3 regions of the Intestinimonas butyriciproducens genome follow, and region 1 is predicted to be linked to each of the others. Evidence: riboswitches for the same ligand, from Rfam matches in the RefSeq annotation. Region 1 holds a riboswitch; each other region holds the start of a gene.
The links. Region 1 has a riboswitch for cobalamin ahead of SRB521_RS09655 (nitrogenase component 1). Riboswitches for the same ligand answer to the same signal wherever they lie in the genome.
Positions count from the first base shown of each region.

Region 1 (4,974 bases):
CAACTGATAACCAGCGGCACCGCAGTTCTGGAGGGCACCGAACCGCTCTACCTCATTGCCCAGATTCCCGACCACGACACTTGGCTCTACGGCCTCAGCGGCGGCTACGGACTCATTCTCCGGGTGGGCGCTCAATGGAAGAACCTGGATCTGGGTTATCTTACCCCCCGCGCCGTTCTGCCCGCCATGGCCTACGGCGATTTCGACGGAGACCTGGAGCTGGAGCTGGCTCTGCTGGTCTACACAGACTCTGGTACCGGCGTGAGCATCTGGGATCTCCACATCATTGAATTTGAGTCCGAGACGCTCTGGACAGATTGTTGGTTTGCCCCGCCGGATTATCAGGCCATTCTGTCTCAGATCGTGACCTATACCCATGACCCGTCGGTCGGCGGGGTTACCATCGCCGCCGGGGAGAGCCACCGGTTCCAGCCGGACCCCGCTCTGCAGCAGGACGGCCTGACGCCTGGCGCTTTCCAGACCGGCCAGTGCGGGGACGGCATCGTCAGTTTCTCTGTCTCCGGCGACGCCATCCGCGCCGATTTCGGTGTCTCCCTCTTCTATGAAAACATCGTTCCCTCCGTGGAAGCGGGCAGTGTGCAGGCCGACGTCATCTTTACCGGCTCCGCTTTCGGCCTGGCCAATTTCATGGTTGTAGCGGACGCCCCCGCATAATAGAAAGGAAGGGGCGGAACCGTCTGGTTGGGAGGACCTGCCATAAGGAAGCTAACACCCGCCGAGAAGAAGCTGCTTTTCGGCGGGTGTTTCTTTATAACGATCTCACCGACAACTCGGAGTTAGGAGAGATAAAATGGATAGACCGATCACAACGCTGTTTATGCTTATGTCTGTTGATGGAAAAATCAGTACAGGGGCAACAGATGATTTAGATGTAGACAGAGATTTCCCTAAAATTGTGGGCGTTCAAGAAGGACTGCACCAGTATTATGAGATAGAGCAGACAACCGATTTGTGGTCGCTCAATTCTGGCAGAGTACAGAAAAAGATGGGCGTCAACTCGAAGGAAATGCCGAATAAGTCGCCTGTTTCCTTTGTAATCATCGACAACAATCATTTGAGCAAACAAGGTATTCGCTATTTTTGCGCCCGCTCAAAAAAATTTGTGCTGGTCACATCCAACGCAGACCATCCGGCATTTCAGGTGAATGAGGACAACCTTCATATCATCTGTCAGAGCAAGTTGTCTTTGCCTGATGCACTTGCAAAACTCAAGTCAGAATATGGCTGTGAGAGAATCACCATACAAAGCGGCGGTACATTAAACGGGCTGTTTCTTCGGGAAAAGCTGTTTGATTATATTGATATTGTTATTGCCCCCATTTTAATTGGCGGCAAGGATACATCCACACTGATTGACGGGAAATCTTTGCTATCAGAAAGTGAATTATCCCAATTGGGTGTGCTGAAATTGCAAGAATGTATGGTCTTGGAAAACTCGTATCTCAGATTGCGTTACCAGGTAATCCGCTGACAACTTCCAGTTTACTGCTCTTTCCCACGAGCACTTTCCCCGAAAGTGTCATAGTGGGTTACACACTATAAACAGGGCAAGGCAGACCGCAATGGTCTGCCTTGCCCTTAACTTCTTTATGAAGCCTTACCCTTCCGCCATTCCTTTTTTTATTGTTTTCCTCTTTCCGGCAGCAGGACGCCCACCAGAATACCCAGGAGAGCCGGGATCACCCAGCCCAAGCCAATGGAGGCCAGAGGCACCGCGTCCAGGAGCGGGATTGGGACTCCCAGATCCTTTAGCGCAAAGAGGACGCTGCACACACCGGTAACCGCCACAGGGACCGAATAGGCGCAGCGATGCTCCGCCAGCCGCTTCTGAAAGAAGGAGAGCGCAATGAGCACAATGGCCACCGGGTAGATCGCCCCCAGAACTGGAACGGATATCCGAAGGATAAGGTCCAGCCCGGCATTTGCGATCGCCATGCTTACCACCGCAAACATCGCGGCCCATCCCCGATAAGAGAGTCTGGGCCAGAGCAGGGAAAAATACTCGCCGCAAGAGCTGATGAGCCCCACACAGACATTGAAGCAAGCAATGACAAAAATCGCCGCCAGCAGTAGGCTGCCGGTTTTTCCAAACAGGGCGGGAACAATATTGGTCAGCACCACCGCGCCGTTGGCGGCCCCCGGGAAAGCCCCTCCGGACAGCGCTCCCACGTGGGCCAGCATGGAATAGACGGCCAGAAGCATGGCGCCGGCGATCCAGCCGGCCCGGACCGTACTCTTCACCACGTCCTCCTCCCGCTCCACTCCCATGGCACGGATATTCAGGGAAATGATGATGCCGAAGACCAAGGCAGCAATGGTGTCCATGGTCTGGTAGCCGTCTAGGAAGCCTTTCGCCACGGGATTTGCGGCATAGGCCGCATCCTGGGGCGGTCCGTAGCCCTCCAGCGGATTTACAAGACAGCCTACGAAGGTGACCACGATCAGCAGGATCAGAATGGGGCACATGACCTTGCCCAGGCGATCCGTCAGCTTCTCCGGACGGAGCGCCACCCACAGGGAAGCGGCGAAAAACACCAGCGAATAGAGCAGTTGAAGCAGCCCGAGGGGGGCGTCCGGCCCCGCAAAGGGAGGGACCGCCATCTCAAAGGAGGTGCTGGCCGTTCTGGGAATGGCCAGACACGGGCCAATGGACAGATAGGCCAAAATGGTGAACACCCGTGAAAAGAGTGGATGTACCCGGTTCCCCAGCGCGGCAAGTCCCCCGGACCGTGCCACCGCCACCACGCCCAGCACCGGCAGTCCCACTGCGCTGAACGCCATTCCCAGCATGGCGGGCCAGGTGAGCGTTCCCGCCTGCGCGCCGACTCCGGGTGGGAAAATCAGGTTCCCCGCGCCAAAAAACATGGAAAAAAGGGTGAATCCAACCAGCGCCTGGCGTTTTCCACTGAGCTTTTTCATCGCGCTCCTCCGTCCGACCGAAATCTCACATCTTTAGGAATTTATTATACCGGAGTATTCTCCCATTGTAAACAGGCCGTTTCGCCTGTCCGTGAGATTCTATGAAAAAACTCTTGTGCTTTCGATCAGAAAGTAGTATATTGTCATATGTACAAGTTCCGGTTTTTACCGGTGAAAATGGAAGCGGGTGAGAATCCCGCGCGGTCCCGCCGCTGTATGCGCATCAGGCCCCTCCATTGTTGCCACTGAGAATGTTCACATTCTTGGGAAGGCGGAGGTTTCGCTGCGTAAGCCAGAAGACATGCTTGTATATCTCTTGTCTGCTTGCGTGGAAACGAGCCTGGACAGAGTTTCAGTATGGAGCCGTTTTGCTCTCATACTGGTTTTTTGCGACGAATTCGGGTCGCATAGCCGTAACGGCTATGCGACCCTTTTTATTTTTTCAGAGGTGATTCTGCATGCACCAGCCCTTCTTTGACGATCTTCGCACCCTGATGTATCCCTCCGCCCTGCTTCATACCTTCGGGGTCAACGGGAAGGTCTCCGGCAGTGTGGGGGCGGCCGGAGAGATAGGCGGCGGTGTGGTCGTCATACTCCACGGCCCAAGGGGCTGCGGCTTTCACTACCGGCACTCCGCCAGGCGCCGGCACCAGCCCTTTTACCCTCTGCTGTGCTCCGACCTCACGGAGCGCGAGATCATATGCGGTGGAGCGGACGCGCTGCGCCGCACCGTCTCGGAAGCTTGGGATCGCTACCGTCCCGCCCTCATTCTGATCGTCCCCACCCCTGTGAGCGATATCTTGAACGAGGACATCCGCGCTGTGGCGGAGGCGTCCCGCACCCAGGGGATTCGGGTGGCTGCCGTCCAGTCGGAGCTCTTCTCTCACCGGGACAAAAACTATTCCCGCACGCGGGTGCGGGAGTTGGCCCGTCAGAAAATCACCGGAGACAACCGTCTGGAACTGGAGCTTAAGGGGTGCGGCTTTACGGAGGTGCTCTGGGCCCTGGTGGAGCAAGTGATGGAGCCCCAGCCCCCCCTTCCCCGCAGCGTGAATATTGAGACGGTGGGCTGGGGGAGCGAGGGCACCCTGGTCCTGAAGGAAATCGGTTCTTTTCTGGGCCAGTGCGGCATCACCGTCCACTGCTGGATCCCCAGCGCACCGCTGGAACTTCTGATAACGGCGCCGGCCGCCCGGCTCAACCTGGTCAAACGAGTCCGCTGGGCCCGGAGGATGAAGGAAAGGTTCGGCACCGACTATCTCCATCTCGGCGGCGCCGGACGCTATACGGGCCTGGAGGGTATCGCCCTCTTTTACCGTGATATCGGGGAAAAGCTGGGCCTTCTGGACGAGATGGAGCCCCTTATCGCTACAGAAACGGAGAAGGCGCTGGCCCAGACCGAAACGGCCCGCCGCACACTGGCGGACTACCGCTGCGCTCTGGTGTGCCGCGGGCTACAGACCGCTCCGCTCCGCCTCAAGCTGTATGCCAGCCTGGGGCTGCCGATCAGCCACATCTGTCTGATCCTGACCCCCGAGATGCGCCGCGAGATGGCCCTGACTCCAGAGCTGGAGGCACAGCTGATGGACCGGATTCAGGACGCCGCGGGGCTTTATGCCGGCGGCAGCCCCATCCTGCTGAATCCCGGCGAGGCGGAACTGCGTGAGGTCTTTGCCGTTGTGGACGCGGTGGTGGGCACGGGGGACGTTACCCTGGAAGGGCTGGGCGCGCCCCTGATCCCCGCTATGAGCGAGACCGTCTCCCTCTCTTTTGAGTCCTATGTCCGGAACGTATTCCGCCTCTGTGACCGACTGTCCGCCCGCACCGCACGGGACGAACTCATTCTGAACCGGATGCCCTTTCAGACCCGCCATTACCCCCTGTATGACGGCTCTGAAAGTCTGTGGGCCAAAGAGATGTGGGAGCGCATGTGGCTCTATCGAAAGGAAAATGTGCAATGAAAACGGCGGACGGCTGCAAACTCTTTGGCGCGCACCAGGCCCTTACCGGTATCCAGGGCGGCGTGGTCCTGCT
Region 1 covers NZ_CP011524.1:1,928,455-1,933,428, forward strand. Annotated here, with positions in the region: gene SRB521_RS09640 (hypothetical protein) at 1-675, shown strand, start outside; gene SRB521_RS09645 (dihydrofolate reductase family protein) at 812-1,492, shown strand; gene brnQ (branched-chain amino acid transport system II carrier protein) at 1,642-2,940, opposite strand; cobalamin riboswitch at 3,077-3,263, shown strand; gene SRB521_RS09655 (nitrogenase component 1) at 3,399-4,901, shown strand; gene SRB521_RS09660 (nitrogenase component 1) at 4,898-4,974, shown strand, end outside.

Region 2 (4,974 bases), 450 kb from region 1:
CGTCCTCCCACGGTGTATAGAGGCAGTACGCCGGACACAGCTCCCCCATGTAGATCCACACGTTCTCCCCCATCTCTATGGGCTCGGGGAAGGTGAGATTAGGGACGAACAGCTTCAGCGTTGTCCGCCGGAGCCCCTTGAGGTTGATCCCCTCCGCTGCGGGCGCCGCGCGGAAGGCTGCCACGCGCTCCGCCAGATCTCCGATCCCCAGCTCCTTCGACAGCCGGGGGAGGACCTCCTCCTCCTTGCAGTACACCACGTTGTCAGGGTCCTTGAACCAGTTCACATGCATGATGGGCACTTCCTTTCCTTTTCCTTACTCTACAGAACTTTACAGATTTACAGCAGATTGGCGCTGCCCAGCAGGTTGAACAGCATCTGGGCGATTTCGCAGCGCTTGATGGCCGCAGTGGGTCGGATCTCCAGAGCCGACTGGTCCAGGATGTCCTCCTGGTAACAGAAGGCCAGCCCCTCCCGGGCCCATTCCGACGTGGTCACATAGTCGGTAAACTGAGCCAGGATGTCCCGAATGGCGCCGGTGTCCAGGGCCGTGTCCATCCCGCAGAGTTTGGCCGCCCGGGCCACCATCACCGCCGCCTCCTGGCGGCTGATGGTCCCGTCGGGCCGGAAGGCGCTCCCGTCTCCCGTGCCGGTCACGATGCCGTACGTGCTGGCCGTGCCCACATATCCCGCGTACCACGCGTCCGCGGGCACGTCGGTGAACCGGTCCGCCGCCGCCGGCGCCAGACCCAGAGCCTTCACCACGATGGCGGCGAATTCCGCCCGGGTCATGTCCCCGTCCGGGTCGAAGTTCCCGTCGCTTTTCCCGCTGATAACCCCGCGGGAAGCCAGGGACTCGATGGCGGGCTGGTTTTTGTGGGCGTTCACGCCGGTGATGTCCGGGAAGGTGGCCTCACGGTCCACGATGGGCATATACGTGACCGCGGGGTCCTTCCCCTCCAGTCCCTCCCCCGGCTTGGCCCCGGCCAGCTCACCCGTCACCGTCAGGGAATCTCCCATCCGGTAGAGGCTGTTCCGCCCGTCCCGGGCCCTCTGGGCTGCGATCAGGCCATAGAATGCCTGCTCTGAGGCCATCTGGTTCGAGCCCGACCCGTCCGCCGTGTGCAGGAAACCGTTCCCGGGCAGATAGAAGGTCATCAGATTGTCCAGCATGGTCTTTCCGTTTTTCACGAACCGGCTGTCGTCCAGCGGGATCCCCAGCTCGCACAGCGCCACGATCATCTGTACACAGCTCTCCGAATTGGTCGTCCCCCAGGACGCATAGCCCGCGCTCGCGTCCTGCTGCTTCGACATGCACGCCAGGGCCTCCTCTGTGGCCTTTGCCACCGCCGCCTGGTCCTGGTACTTTGCCAGCGCCTGGAGCGCCATCCCCGTGATGTCGGGGTCCGACACCCCGTCCCCCGAGGACGCCGCCGCCGTGCCCCCGAACAGGCTCCATCCGCCGTCCGGGAGCTGGCAGTCCAGGATGCGGTCGATATACATCTGCCGCGTCGCCTGCGTCGCCGCTTCGGGATTTTCCGGCATGGGGTAGTCCTTTGAATCCAGCGCGATGAGCGCCCAGATCGGGCCGTTGAGCCCCTGCCAAATCGTCTTGCCGTAGTCGCCCAGGGGTTTGGTCAGGTCGTACCCCGCCACGTCCCGCGCGTCCTTTCCGATGGACGAGAGCGCCACAATGAGACGCGAATATTCCGTGTATTTCTTGTCGTGGAGCACCCCGTCACAGGCCTTCACATAGCTCTCCACCGTGGCGTAGTATTTCTGATAGTACTCCTCAGGCACCTCATACCCGCTCCGCGCCAGGCCCAGCACCGCCCACTCGCCGCCGATGGACCCCACCTGGGGATCCTTCACCGTGCGGTACATGTACGCCGCTGTGTCCGTAACGGTGTCGGCCAGCCTCTCGTCCGACACCGCCGCCCACGCTCCGGTACTCAGGCTCAGCGCCAGTACCCATGCCAGCGCCAGCGATACCGGCCGTCTCCATCTCTGTTTCATTCGTTTCTCCTCCTTTTCCTTCCTTACAAATGGCCTCTTTTCGTCAAAAAAAGCTGTGGCGCGGGGCTTTGCCCCGCGCCACAGCCGTTTTCCTGTGTCGTCCTGTCGCAGTCTATCCCTGATCCACTTCACGCACGGTGGAGGATATACTTCAAGCAGGTCTTCTGACTTAGGTACACTTCTCATCGGCCCGCCTTATCGTATCCGATCCGATACAATGGCTGACTTTCGTCACTGGCCGAACGTACCCTTACAGCGGCGGCGTCCGTCCCGGATTTTCACCGGGTTCCCTTTTCATCCCACACGATACACGCCGCAAGGCTGCGGCAGCCCCTCGTGCGGGCCACTCAAAGCAGTATTCAATTTTGTATTTCACGGCTCCCCCATGGCTCGCGCAGAGCCGAGAGGCGTTTCCCTGTGTATTCCGGTCCCTTATAGAATACTATTCCGCCGCCGAAATGTCAATTGCACGTTTCCGCCCCGCCCGTGCGGCACCAACGAAACGCGGCGGCGCCTTTTGGGGCGCCGCCGCGTTTCGTTGGTGTTGAGAAAGAGAGAGGAGGTTTGAGATAGATGGTACGGCAATGATTGTTTGCTTTCCTGTCTACGCTGATAAGGATACCACAGCTTTCCCGAAAATGAATGGACAATCTTTGAAGGATGCGTGAACAATGTGTGAATCTTCCCCTTGGCTTTCCGGGCGTGTCTATTGACTATGCGGCAGCCTCACCGTGAAGTCCGTGCTGGCGTCCTCCCTGCTGGACACGGTGATGGAGCCGCCGTGCCCGTCCACGATGCGCTTTGCGATGGCGAGGCCGAGGCCATAACCGCCGGAAGTCCTGGCCCTGGAGTCATCGGCGCGGTAAAACCGTTCAAACAGGTGGGGCAGATGCTCCGGCGGGATAGCCGGTCCGGTATTGTGGACCGTCAGGCAGACGCCGCCACGCTCCGGGCGTGAGAGGACGAGCTTGACCCGGCCGCCGTTTCCGGCATATTTTACAGCGTTGTCCAGCAGAATGGCCACCAGCCGGCGGAGCTGGTCGGCATTGCCCTGGACAGTGAGCTGGTCGGCGATCTCGCTCTCCATCTCCACGCCCTGCTCGAAGGCCACCGGCTCAAAGGGAAGCAGCGCGCTCCAGGTGAGCTCTGAAACATCCACAGGCGCGGTGACCGGAGAAGTCTCCTTTCCGGCGTCGCTCTTGGCCAAGAAGAGGAGGTCCTCCACCAGGGCGCGCATCCGCTGCGCCTCGTCCCGGATATACTCCACCCATTTCTGCTGCTGTGCGATGGTGTCCCCGCTGTGGGCGAGGAGGATGCCGGTATTGGTGAGTATGACGGTGAGTGGAGTCTTGCGCTCATGAGAGGCGTCCGCCACAAAGCGGCGCTGCTGCTCCCACGCCTCCTCCGCCGGCTTGAGGGCCAGTCCGGAGAGCATCAGCGAGATGACGAAGAAACCGCCCAGGGCCAGCGCCCCCACCAGCAGCGAGGAGCGGATCAGCGGCCACAGTGAGTCGGTCTCCCAGCCCATATCGGCAAAGGCGATCCGGCTGTTCTCCCCCCCGGTCCGTGTCCTGCAGATAGCGCGGGTTCAACCCCGATATGGCGCCGCTCTCCTCCGTGGCTGTGGCCACGGCCTGGGCCACCACCTGGTCGGATACCTCCACATTGTTGCCGCCGGTGACCTGGGCGGGACCGCCGTCCTCGTCCAGCAGGACCACAAAGACTGGCACCATCGTGAACCGGCGTTCCTCGCCCTGTTCCTCCATTTCCTCCTCATGAGACGCGCCGAACTGGAACACAGGGGGCGGCGCGTCGTCGCTCCACTTCAGGGCCGTGCGCATAGCCTCCTCGCTCTGCCGGACCAGACGCTGGTAATTGTAGCCCACCAGCACGCCAAAGACGGTGATGAGCACCAGGGCGACCAGGAGCATATTGGTGAGAATAAATTTTTTGCGCAGGCGCTTGATCATGGTTCTTCCACTTCCAAAAAGTAGCCCACCTTCCGCACCGTACGGATGGTGACGCCGGACTCCAAAAACAGAAGCTTTTTCCGCAGGAAGGAGACATAGACCTCCACATTGTTGTCCTCGGCATTGCTGTCCGCCCCCCAGACCTTGAGAATGATCTCCTCCTTGGGGACCACCATCTTGGGATAGGCGATCAGGAGGCGCAGCACCTCAAATTCCTTGAATCCCAGCCGCACCTCGCGCTCTCCGCACCGGAGGCAGCGGGCGGAGAGGTTGAGGGCGAGGTCGGCGTAGGTGAGCAGCTCCGTCCGGACCTCCCCCTTCCGCCGGGCCAGCGCCCGGATCCGCGCCAGCCGCTCCTCCGTGGCAAAGGGCTTGGTCATGTAGTCGTCGGCCCCATGGTCCAGGCCCGCCACTTTGTCCGGGACCTCGTCCCGGGCGGTAAGCACGAGGATGGGGGTGGACACTTTGGCCTCCCGCAGTCCCCGGGCCACCGCCAGCCCATCCATGCCGGGGAGCATCACGTCCAGCACGATGACGTCGTACTGGTTGGTTAGTCCATACTCCAGTCCGTCCGGTCCGGTATACACCAGATCGGCCAAATAACGGTGCTCCGCCATGATCTGCCCCAGCGCCTCGGCCAGGCGCACCTCGTCCTCTACAATCAGTACCCGCATGTCGTACCACTTCTTTTCAGTTTTGGTCCTCAGTCTACGCCCCAAAGCTGAAATTTGTCTGAAAAGTGAAGGCAGCGTTCTGAACTTTCATTGTGGCGCACCCTTTTCTCTCCTCCCATCGTGTCTCCCGGCCGTCCGGCGTCCGGGCGCGCACCTTCCCGCGTGCGTGGGCGGGAAGAGAATCTACGCTCCTTCCCACCGCAAAAGGCCCCCGGCCACAGACGTGGCCGGGGGCCTCAGCCTCTCGGCAAGTGCCTCCGCGCGCTCAGACAGTGATGACCTCCACGCCCGCGCCGTCCAGCAGGGACCTGCCC
Region 2 covers NZ_CP011524.1:2,379,726-2,384,699, forward strand. Annotated here, with positions in the region: gene SRB521_RS11805 (hypothetical protein) at 1-292, opposite strand, end outside; gene SRB521_RS11810 (S-layer homology domain-containing protein) at 340-2,016, opposite strand; cobalamin riboswitch at 2,154-2,379, opposite strand; gene SRB521_RS16545 (sensor histidine kinase) at 2,723-3,451, opposite strand; gene SRB521_RS16550 (hypothetical protein) at 3,372-3,986, opposite strand; gene SRB521_RS11820 (response regulator transcription factor) at 3,983-4,660, opposite strand; gene SRB521_RS11825 (DeoR/GlpR family DNA-binding transcription regulator) at 4,926-4,974, opposite strand, start outside.
Region 2: it holds a riboswitch for cobalamin, as region 1 does, so the genes downstream of both, SRB521_RS11810 (S-layer homology domain-containing protein) here and SRB521_RS09655 (nitrogenase component 1) in region 1, are expected to answer to the same signal.

Region 3 (4,974 bases), 140 kb from region 1:
AAAAACCTTGCTCCCTTGCCCACTGATCCACGGCAAATTTTCCATTTACATCCGTGGCAGTGGACACAGCCGCCCTGCCGCCGGTCATCGCCGCCACAGTCCTGGCAAGGTCGTTTGCTCCTCCCACATGTCCGGAGAGGAGCGGCACCGCGAACTGCCCTGCCTCATCCACCGAGACAACGGCGGGATCGGTGAACTTGTCCCTCACATAGGAAGCAATGGCCCGGACCGCGATGCCGCTGGCACCGATGAAGAGGATTCCCTCGCAGTCGGCAAAGCGTTCTCCCGTCCATGCGCCCAGGTTCTCGTAAGTCGGGAACGCCAAATTCAGCCGTGCGGGAACCGCTATCATGCAGCTGTTTCCCAGTCCCGTCAATTTCTCCGCCAGCGCCTGGGCCAGTGCCGCCCCCCGCGCGGTAAAGGCGGTGAGCGCCAGTCTCACGATTCACTCCCCACCCGGTAGCCGTGGGTAAATCCGGGATCATAGAGCTTGGAGCGCTCATACTGGCCGCCCAGGAAGCCCCCCACGGTAATAAGGGCCGTCTTGGTAACCTGGTTTTCTTTTGCCGTCCGGGCCAGGGTGGAAACCGTGCAGCGGTATACCCGCTGTTCCGGCCAGGTGGCCTTATAGACAATCGCGGCCGGGGTATCGGGTCCATATCCGCCCTCCATCAGCTCTCTCTCCACATCTTCGAGGAGTCCTGTGGAGAGGAACAGCACCATCGTGCAGCCATGCGAGGCCATTTTAGACAGCTTTTCCCTTTCGGGGACCGGTGTCCGGCCTGCCATCCGTGTGATAATGACGCTTTGCGAAACCTCCGGAAGGGTATATTCCGCCTCCAGCGCGGCCGCCGCACCGGAAAAAGAGGATACGCCCGGTGTTACGTCATAGGCGATCTCCAGCTCGTCCAAGCGGTCCATCTGCTCCCGGATGGCCCCATAAAGAGAGGGGTCTCCGGTGTGGAGCCGAACGGTGGTGCCTCCGGATGCCTCCGTGGCCTTCATCACATCTATCACATCCTCCAGGGTCATGGAGGCACTGTCATAGATGGCACAGTTCTCTTTCTTGTTCTCCAGAAGCGCCGGATTTACCAGAGAGCCGGCATAGATGATCACATCCGCTTCCCGCAGAAGCCGTGCGCCGCGGACAGTGATGAGGTCCGCGGCTCCGGGGCCCGCGCCAATAAAGTGGATCATAGTTTCCTCTTCCTTTCCGTTTGAAATGGTCTCAGTCCGGGGCGTGGAGCGCGGCCAGCCGCTCCGCTCCCGGCGTCCGGCCCAGTATCCCATGCTTGTTGGAGAAAAAAATGGCCTCGATGTCCATATCCTCTCCCGCCCGTGCCTTGAGCCTCTGGTCCAGTGCACCGGCCAGGGATGCCATTACAGGCTCCCGCAGTCCGGCGCGGTCCAGAATATCAACTGCTTCGTCTGTGGTGATGGCCAGAAACACCGCCTCCACAACAGTACGGTCCCCACCGCACAGGGCTGTATGCGCCGCCAGGGTCTCCCGCCTGGCATCGGATACCCTGGAGTGCGTATTCATGTTTCCCGCCGCAGCCTTGCACAGCTTGCCCAGATGGCCCACCAGCAGAAAGCTGCGAAATCCCAACCCTGCTGCGTGATCAATGGCCTCTCCAATATAGTTGGAGCAGGTGGCCCAGTGGTCCAGCGACAGGTGGAGAACTTCCCTTGAAAAATGTTCGCCGTAATTACCAGGAGTCACCACGATGTCTCCCACCCCCGCCGCAGCCTGCACGTCCAGCTCCAGACGCAGGGAATCTATAAGTGCGGCTTCACTCATAGGCCGCACAATGCCGGAGGTCCCCAGGATAGAAATGCCCCCTGTGATCCCCAGCCGGGGATTAAAGGTCCTTTTTGCCAATTTCTCCCCTGCCGGGACGGAGATCTCCACCCGGAGCCCCTCGGAGTACCCCGCCTTCCGGCGTACTTCCTCCATCTGGCGAAGGATCATTTCCCGGGGCACATGATTGATGGCCGCCTCGCCTACCGGCTGGTCCAGTCCGGGCCGGGTGACCCGCCCTACGCCCACCCCGCCTTCGATGGTGACTTCGCGGGCTTTCGTCTTTTCCACCTTGGCAAAAACCAAGGTGCCATGGGTGGCGTCCGGGTCATCTCCCCCGTCCTTCCGGACCGCACAGGAGGCCCATCCGCATCCCGACGCCGGCTCTAAGAGCTCGGCTTCCACAGGGATGCCGGCGGGCGTCTCCACCCGGACCAGAGCGGGCATCTCCCCTGTGAGCAGAAGCTCCGCCGCCCCCCGTGCCGCGGCGGCGGCACAGGTACCGGTCGTATACCCGCAGCGGAGACGGCCGCGGCCAACGGAGATATAGTGTTCAAAGGTGCCCATACGCCGCCTCCCGACAAAAAATGGTCCCTCTCCGGGCGGAGAGGGACCATGAAAATGGGCATGGCACTGCCGCTCTCCACCTAAGAGTCATGCTTGTGTATTCCGCACGGCAGGTCTCCTGGCTTGCGCTTCTCCCTCGGGCGTCCCTTCTCGGCAATCGATCATTACCAATGGGCTTTTGTACGCCGTCGTCCACGCTTACAGTAGAGGTAAGACTGCGCCGGTCTTTCACCGGACTTCCCTTTTCAGCAGCTGCGTCGCTGCACCAATGCGATACTCCGTATTTTGTTTTCCTATCTATTATAACAAGTAACCCGCAGGAAGTAAAGGCATTCTTCTCCACCTGTCCCTCCCATTTTTCCGTCCCTCCATCAGAGTCCCCGGCTCCACTCCGGCCGCATCCCGGTACCGCTCTCCAGCGCTTGGTCCAGACGGGATAGAAAGTATGCACGGTCTTCGGGCAGGCCTCCCTTCAGAGGCACGTAATTGGAGGCATGGTCGCAGGTAAAGTGGAGCGGGTCCACCGCCAGCTTTTCAATGAGCAATCGTGCCTCCCGCAGGGTATCCCGCGCCGTGGCCGCCTGAAATCTTCCCGCTCTCCATTCCTGATAGAGATCTGTGCCCGGATACAGCGTCAGCGTCAGCGCCGAGAGATGCCTGGGGCGCATCTCATTGATCATGGCCGCAGTATCCAGAATATGCCGCCGCCCAGCCTCACCAGGGCCGGCCAGACCCAGGATCACCATGACCCAGAGGTCAAAGCCCGCCTCCCTGAGACGGATTCCCGCCTCCAGCATCTGCCGCGCGTCCGCCCCTTTTTTGACCGCGTGCAGAAGCGCGTCGCTTCCGCTCTCCACTCCCAGATAGGCACGGGTCAGCCCGGCCTTCCGCAGGGTTTTCAGTTCTTCCGGTGTTTTGGAAAGCGTGCTCAGCGGCCCAGCATACGTGGTCACCTTCTCCAGGGATGGGAAGGCGTCATAAAGGGCGTCCAGAATCGAAAGCAGTTCCTCCGTTTTCATGATGATCGCATCTCCGTCACAGAGGAACACCCGACGAAGGTCCCCATAGCAGGCTTTTGCCATGCGGATATCCTCCAGGATATCCGGCAAAGGGCGGATATGGAACCGTTTCCCCCGATACATCCGGCAAAACGTACAGGTGTTGTGAGAACACCCCACCGTGGTCTGCAGGAGATAGCTCTTCCACTCTCCGGGCGGACGGTAGATATCACCTTCATAGCGCATATTCAGCCCTCCGTCAGCGCCTTGAGGGCTGCACAGAGGGCGTCCATCTCATCGTCCGTCCCGACACTGATGCGCAGATAGTTGCCGATACGGGGCCGGTCAAACCAGCGCACCAGGATCCCCTGCTCCCGCAGCCCGTCCAACAGCGCCTTTCCGGTGCGTTTCGGATGGCTGACAAACAGGAAGTTTGCCTTGGACTCCAGGACAGCAAACCCCATTGCACGCAGCCGCTCCTCCGTCCGCTCCCGGGTGCGGATTACGCGTTCTCTCATCTCCTCAAAGTAGGGCCCATCCTCCAGCGCCGCCACGGCTCCCGCCTGCGCCAGACGGTCCACTGTATAGGAGTTGATGGAGTCCCGCACACAACAGAGCCCGGCGATCAGATTCGGACTGCCCAGCGCATAGCCCACCCGCAGTCCGGCCAACGCGCGGCTTTTGGAGAGCGTGCGCACGACCACCAGATTGTCATACTCCTTCAGCAATGTGTCGGCCGATACGCCGCCGAAGTCCACATAGGCCTCGTCCACCAGCACAACCACATCCCGATGCTCCTCCAGCACCCGCCGGATATCCTCCAGATCCACCGACCGGCCTGTAGGAGCGTTGGGATTGGCGATGACCACGCCGCCGCAGTTTTCAGCCTTGCAGAACCGCTCCACCGGAAGAGAAAAATCCTCATCCAGCGGGATCTGCCAGGCTTTGAGCCCAAAATAGTCGGTATAAACAGCATAAAACGTGTAGGTGATATCCGCAAAAAGAATCGGACGCTCCGGATCAAAGAAAGCCTGAAAGCAAAAAGCCAGGACCTCATCGGAGCCATTTCCCGGGAAAACCTGTTCCGGTGTTACCCCATGGAGCTTGGCGGCGGCTGCACGCAGCCCGGCACATTCCGGATCCGGATAGAGCCGCAGCCCCTCCCCCGCCGCCGACTTTACGGCTTCCACTACTTTGGGCGAAGGGGGATAGGGGTTTTCGTTGGTGTTCAGTTTGATAAACGTCCTGCCCCTGGGCTGCTCACCCGGCACATAGGGCACCGCATCCCGGATTCGCCTGCTCCAATACTCTTTCATGCTTCGTTCCCCTCACTGTGCAGGATTTTTTTGATATTCTTCTCCGCCTTGCTGCGCGGAAGCATGACCTCATGCCCGCACCCCTGGCAGCGGAGGCGAAAATCCATCCCCACCCGCAGCACCAACCAGTGTCTGCTTCCACAGGGATGCGCCTTTTTCATCTCTAACACATCGCCCAGTCGGACATCCATGCTTATCGCCTCCTGAAAAGATTCCCCTTTTGCCGCAAAATGACAAAGCGCTCACCCCTACGGACAAAGACATCCTCTTCCGGGGCCGCCACAACGGATGG
Region 3 covers NZ_CP011524.1:1,790,732-1,795,705, forward strand. Annotated here, with positions in the region: gene SRB521_RS09060 (cobalt-precorrin 5A hydrolase) at 1-442, opposite strand, end outside; gene cobM (precorrin-4 C(11)-methyltransferase) at 439-1,197, opposite strand; gene cbiD (cobalt-precorrin-5B (C(1))-methyltransferase CbiD) at 1,229-2,368, opposite strand; cobalamin riboswitch at 2,460-2,654, opposite strand; gene SRB521_RS09075 (B12-binding domain-containing radical SAM protein) at 2,740-3,612, opposite strand; gene hisC (histidinol-phosphate transaminase) at 3,615-4,682, opposite strand; gene SRB521_RS09085 (DUF951 domain-containing protein) at 4,679-4,873, opposite strand.
Region 3: it holds a riboswitch for cobalamin, as region 1 does, so the genes downstream of both, cbiD (cobalt-precorrin-5B (C(1))-methyltransferase CbiD) here and SRB521_RS09655 (nitrogenase component 1) in region 1, are expected to answer to the same signal.